Linked DNA regions of Rubripirellula tenax. The protein of the gene in region 1 interacts with the protein of each later gene in a pairwise test. Links are inferred from orthologs where the notes say so. Each region holds a gene or a part of one and is shown in the gene's direction. Other genes may lie near its edges.

Region 1 (3,193 bases):
GGTCGAAACGCTGGCCAATGCGGGCCGTCCGTTGATCTTCAGCGGTTCGCACGCGCCGACCGAAATTCAGGGTCTGACACAGGAACTGGCGGGCCGGATGTCCAGCGGGCTGGTGTGTCCGATCGGACCGCTCGACTTGTCGACGCGAAAAACGATCCTGGGTCGATGGGTCGATGAAACCTGTTCGATGCCGTTGGACGATGCGTCGCTTGAACAACTGACGTCGATGCTTGCCGGCGACGGCCGAGTGATCAGCGGTGTCGTCAACACCATCAATCTGCTGCAACGTATGTATCGTCGCAATCCGTCGATGGACGAGATACGCCGCTTCGGCGGCGATGTTCTGCGTTCGGCGAAACCGGTTGCCAGCCTATCGGTGATCGAAACTGCCGTGTGCGAAGCGTTCCATTTGCCGTTGGATGTGCTGAGAAGCGGCGCCCAGACTCGTTCGGTCACGGAGCCTCGGATGCTGGCAATGTACTTATCGCGCCAGATGACGTCCGCAGCCTATACAGAAATCGCAAAGCACTTTGGCGGCAAATCACACAGCACGGCAATGGCAGCGGAGAAGAACGTGAAGGGGTGGCTGGACAAGGGCAAATCGATCGGTCGCGGGCAAGTCGCGATGTCGGCCCAAGAGGCGATCGAGCGGATTGAAAACCTGTTGAGGGCGTAAATCGGGGGCGAAATTCCATCGCCATTATTTCCAACCCTTGCGTCGAACCCTTGCGTCTAACCCTTCTTCGCGACAGATTAAATGTTGTCGCTTGCTGCACTTTCCAAGGACGCGGAACCATGATCAAAGACCCCAGCGAATTTCGGTTCAAGAAAAAGAAGAACGAACCGACGGCGGCGGAAGTCCTCCAACGCGAACCTCCGTTCGACCTCGAAGCAGAGATGGGCGTCCTGGGTAGCGTTCTGTTGCTGCCATCGATTTGCGACGAAATTGCATCGCTGAAGGCCGAAGATTTTTACAGTGACGCGAATCGCAAGATTTATCATGCGATGCGTGAAATGTACGACGGCGGCGAAAAGATTGACATCACGTTGCTGGTTTCGCGATTGCGGACGGCCGGCGACTACGAAGAGGTCGGCGGCGCCGCGTATCTGGCCCGATTGTCCAGCGCGGTTCCCAATGCGGCGCACGCGTCGTTCTATGCGGCGATCGTTTCGGAGAAAGCGGTCTTTCGGCGTTTGATCGAATCGAGCACCGAGATTCTTCGCGATGCCTACGAACAGAACAGCACCGCCAAAGAATTGTGTGCCCAGGCGGAACAGAAAGTGTTCGCGATCATGGACGGTCGGTCGTCGCAGAGCGTTCACAGCATCAGCGACGTGCTGCATCAAGCGATGGATCGGATGGAAGCCCGTTTGCGCGACGAATACGTCGACGGCGGTGCGGAAACCGGGCTAAAGATGTTCGACGAGATGACCGGTGGACTCCACAACGGCGAGCTGATCATTTTGGCTGCCCGTCCGTCGATGGGAAAGACAGCACTCGCGATGAACATCGGTGAACACTGTTCGATCGTCCAACGTGCGCCGGTGCTGTTCGTATCCCTTGAAATGTCGGGCATCGAATTGGCCGACCGGATGCTGTGTTCGCTTGCACGCGTCAACGGTCACCGACTGCGTAACGGATCGATTTCGTCGGACGATCGCGATCGGTTGATTTCCAAGGCCAACGAGATCAGCGAGGCGCCGCTTTACGTCGACGATTCGCCCAGCCGGACGGTCAGTGAGATCGCCGCAACGGCCCGCCGCATCAAGCGGAAAGAAAACGGACTCGGTTTGATCGTGATCGATTACTTGCAATTGATCGATCCTGACAATTCGCGTGACCCACGCCAGGAACAGGTTGCCAAGATCGCGCGGCGTTTGAAAGGGATGGCGCGGGAACTGGAAGTGCCGCTGTTGTGCTTGTCGCAATTGAACCGGCAAGCCGAAGATGGCAAGGATCACCGTCCGAAGCTAAGTCACCTGCGAGAATCGGGTGCGATCGAGCAGGATGCCGACGTGGTCATGTTCGTTCACCGCGAGGAATATTATCACCGTGGCGAAGACAAGGCTCAGTTTGCCGGGCAAGCGGAAATCATTATCGCGAAACAGCGGAACGGTCCTGTCGGCGACGTCGAACTGACGTGGGAAGCCGAGTACACGAAATTCAGCGACCGCGCGCCCGAACGTCACAGCGAATTCGACGGGCTCGCCGAGTTCGACAACTCGGGCATGTAAAAGTAGCCATCCGTCCAAGGCGGACGCCTACCAGCCTGTTGACAGCTCTTTTTGGGCTACGGCCGTCTCGCCTGTCGGGCTTCGACCGCGCCGCCATAGATCTCGTGGATGACTAGCGCAGTCATTCCGAAAACCAATGGGATCAGGTAATAGATCGTTCGGAAGATAATGACGGACGCCAAGACCGCGTCGCCCACCGATTCTTTCAACAGCGCCAACAAGATCACCTCCAACACGCCCAATCCGCCGGGCACTTGGCTGATCAATGAAACCGCGATCGCGGCCAAATAGGCCGCCAGCACCAAGGTGAACGGAACCAGCGCTTCGCCGGGCAGCACCAAGTACAGCGCGGTTGCCGATATCAACAGATCGACCGCCGCCACCGATGCCTGCACGGCCATCAAACCAGGTTCAGGCGGTCGCAGGTGAAGTTTGCCGATCGGCCAAGGCTTCTGCCAAAACGTGCAAACCAACAAGTAGCCGACGGCAAGCGACAGCAAAATCACGCCAAGGGTACGCGTGCCGAAAGGTAAAACGTAGGGCGGCGGCAACTCGATCGGCACACAAACCAATACTGTGCCGCCCAAGAACCACAACCCGCTCCAAAACGTCAGCCCCAAGATCGAGATCAACACCACAATCTGGCTGGGCGACAATCCCCATCGCGTATAAAAGCGAAACCGAATCGGGGCACCAGCCAAGAAAGTCCCGAAATTGTTACCCAGTGTGAAACCCAGAAACGAGACCAAAGCAACTCGCCGCAACGGCAACGACCGGCACAAATACCGCAGCGCCAAAAGGTCGTACGAAATCAGCAATCCGTAATTGAGCGCGACCAAAAACGCCGCAAACACCAAGTACAACGTCGGAACGCTAGTCAATCCGATCTTAAAATCGTCCCAGGTGATCGAATTGGCTTCGTGAACCAGCAAGCGAACGGCCAATCCGAACAACACGA
Region 2 (3,212 bases), on another replicon or contig:
CGCGACGGGAACGATCAGCGAAGAAGCCGATGGACTATTCGTCTTGGATCACAATTCAGGCTTGCTGCAATGCTCGGTGATCTACCCGCGATTGGGGCGATTCATGGGCCAGTTCACCGTCAACGTAGGTGATGCATTGGGAACCGGCGGAAAAGGCGGCAGCTATTTGATGTTAACCGGTCGCGCCGATTTCCCGCGGGCAAGCAATAACCCCGTCGGTTCGACGGTCGTGTACGTGATGGATACGGGGACGGGCAATTACGCGTCTTACTACGTGCCGTTCAATCGCCAAGCCGTAACGACCGGCCGTGCCCAACAAGACCTCATCAAATTGATTGCCACGGGTTCTGCTAACCCTGTGATCGATCGCGACGCACTGCGCTAACGATGTCGACGAACAACGGATTGAAATCGCTCACCGACGGATTGAATGATGCCCAAGCCGAAGCGGTCCGGACGCTGTCTGGGCCGATGTTGGTGCTTGCCGGCGCCGGAACGGGCAAGACCCGCGTCGTAACGTTTCGCATCGCCAACCTGATTCGGCATGGTACAGCACCGGATCGGATTCTGGCCGTGACGTTTACCAACAAAGCGGCCGGTGAAATGCAGGAGCGGGTCGGTGAACTGATTGGCACCGGCAAGCGGCGACGAAAGAACGAACCCGCCCCACCCAAGCCGACCGTCAGCACCTTTCACGCTCACTGCGTCCGTATCTTACGACGACACGCCAAGGCGCTTGGGTACCCGGCGAAGTTCTCAATCTACGATCGCAGCGATCAAGAAACTTTGGCGCGAGGAATCTTGCGCGAGTTGCGTCTGCCGGGAACCGCACTGAGCCCCGGCGACATGCTGAACATCATCGGCGGTTGGAAAAACCAATCGATCAAACCCGATCAAGCAGCCTACGTCGCGTCGACCGACAAAGAGCACTTTGCCGCGTCGGGTTACCGCCGCTACCAAAATGGACTGCGGGCGTGCGGAGCCATGGATTTCGATGATCTACTGCTCAACACCGAAACCTTATTCGATGAACATGAAGCGATCCGTGACGAAGAAGCGGCGAAGTTCGATCATGTGCTGGTCGACGAATACCAAGACACCAACGGTTCACAATACCGGATCACCAAACACTTGTCGTCGAAGCACCGCAATCTTTGCGTCGTCGGCGATGACGACCAATCGATTTACGCTTGGCGCGGCGCGGACGTGACTCACATTTTGAACTTTTCCAAAGATTGGCCCGATGCCAAGGTCGTATGTTTGGAAAATAACTATCGCAGCACGGCCGAAATCTTGACGCTGGCCAATCGGTTGATCGAATTCAATACGACACGGCACGACAAGACTCTGATTCCCAGCCGGCCGGCCGGAAAACGCCCTAAAATCGACCAACATAAAGACGAGATCACGGAAGCCAAATCGGTCGTCGCACGGATCAGCCACCTGATCGACAACGAACACGTCCAACCGCGTGACATTGCGATCCTGTTTCGCACCAACGAGCAGCCTCGATTATTCGAAACGGAACTGCGAAAGGCGAAGGTGCCCTACGTCATGTTGGGCGCCCAGTCGTTCTTTGACCGAAAAGAAGTCCGCGATCTGTTGTCGTATTTGAAATGGATCGAACAGCCCAACGATGAAGTCGCGCTGTTGCGGGTGATTAACACGCCGCCGCGTGGATTGGGGAACAAGACGGTGCAGACGTTGATCGCCAAAGCAGTCGATCGTGGCGTCCCGGTCTGGGACGTGATGACCGATTCAACAGCGACATCCGAATTGCCGGCAGCCGCGCGGGCGGGCATCGAAAGCTTGGCATCGATCGCCAAAGACGTGCAACTACGCGCCAAGAACGAATCGTTGACCGCAGCAATGGAAACGTTGCTTGTCCGAACTGCGTACGCCGACGAATTGACGCGACTGTACGACAAACCCGAAGAACGCGAATCACGGATGGCGTCGATCGGCGAATTGACCAACGCCGTGGGGGCTTACCAAGACGGTGACGGCGAACGCGATCTGACAGGATTTCTTGGCGAGATCTTGTTGTCCGGTAAAGACATGGGCAGCGAGAAAGACAAGCTGGCCAAACAGAACGCCGTTTGGTTGCTAACGCTGCACGCCGCCAAGGGCTTGGAATTCCCGGTCGTGTTCATGGTGGGGATGGAAGACGGATTGATCCCACACAGCCGCAGCGTCAAGAGCGGCAATGAAGAAGACATCGCCGAAGAACGTCGCTTGTGTTATGTCGGAATCACGCGAGCCCAAGAAGACTTAACAATGTCGCTGGCTCTGACCCGTCGCAAATGGGGAAAGCCGCGACCAACAACGCCTAGCCGATTCCTGTACGAAATCGTTGGCAAAGCGGAAAACCCGAACAAGTATCGTAAGAAGAAACCCGGTCGAACGCTCGGCCGGTAAGCACGCGACATCAAAGCCCTTGCAACGCGACACCGCCGGTCGCGATGGCCAGCTTCATCAGATCGTCGTTGGCTTCTTCGACGATGAAAACGTGAAGCACGATGCCCTTCAGCTCTTTGACTTGCACATTGATACCGTGATCACCGTCGGTCACGATGATCAACTCGGGTCGTTCTGCATCGATGTCGGTCACCAACTGCCGAATCCGCTTGACGCCCTCGCGAAGTGCCAAGTTGATGTCCGTGTCGTCGCCGATAAAGAATTCGTAGTTCAGCTTACGAATCTCTTCGCGAACCTCAGCTACCTCGTTGACCAAAATTTCGTCGTGAACCATGGAATCAAAAAAACTGTAACCCAAGACGGCTTCACGACGCCCGACCGCGCGAAGTCGGTTCATCAAGATCGCCAGCAATTTGTAGATTCGTTCGCCCTGTTGCATCGATTTACTTCGATCCAGCATCGCGTAAAATAACTGCTTTTTATCGCTGCGTTTGATCTTCTCGCGGACCATGAAACTCTTGGTCGCCAATCGATAGCGAAAATACTTGGACGACGCCACTTTGATGGCCCACGCCGCCGGCGCCATTCGCGGAAGTTCGTCGAACGACTGCATCATCCGCATGCGAGTTTGATCGCCGTCGGCCGCGGGGATCATCTTCTTTTCGAACCGCGGCTGAAACGCGACGTATTCATTGGCGACACGCGAGATCCGCATCAGCGCTTCCAAGCTGGGTTCGGCCAGCATTCGTGATGCGACATTCAATCGACGGACGGAAAGCGGATGAATTTCTTTT

Evidence for each region.
Region 2: the proteins of dnaB (region 1) and Poly51_RS15295 interact in binary tests that used the Escherichia coli proteins (3 or more experiments, as listed by UniProt). The link is inferred for Rubripirellula tenax from one-to-one orthologs.

The regions. Positions count from the first base shown.
Region 1 is NZ_SJPW01000006.1:448,282-451,474, reverse strand. Bases 152-3,015 are described here. They hold dnaB (replicative DNA helicase), read left to right. Parts: upstream 152-795; coding sequence 796-2,235; downstream 2,236-3,015. Other genes in these bases: Poly51_RS22535 (UPF0104 family protein), read right to left, coding at 2,292-3,015; Poly51_RS22545 (DnaA/Hda family protein), read left to right, coding at 152-676. In the rest of the region: more of Poly51_RS22545, read left to right, coding at 1-151; more of Poly51_RS22535, read right to left, coding at 3,016-3,193. UniProt on the Escherichia coli protein: The main replicative DNA helicase, it participates in initiation and elongation during chromosome replication. Travels ahead of the DNA replisome, separating dsDNA into templates for DNA synthesis.
Region 2 is NZ_SJPW01000004.1:194,447-197,658, reverse strand. What follows is about bases 20-2,902. They hold Poly51_RS15295 (ATP-dependent helicase), read left to right. Parts: upstream 20-387; coding sequence 388-2,418; downstream 2,419-2,902. Other genes in these bases: Poly51_RS15290 (hypothetical protein), read right to left, coding at 2,429-2,902; Poly51_RS15300 (hypothetical protein), read left to right, coding at 20-385. Outside these bases: more of Poly51_RS15300, read left to right, coding at 1-19; more of Poly51_RS15290, read right to left, coding at 2,903-3,212. UniProt on the Escherichia coli protein: Rep helicase is a single-stranded (ss)DNA-dependent ATPase involved in DNA replication; it can initiate unwinding at a nick in the DNA. It binds to ssDNA and acts in a progressive fashion along the DNA in the 3' to 5' direction.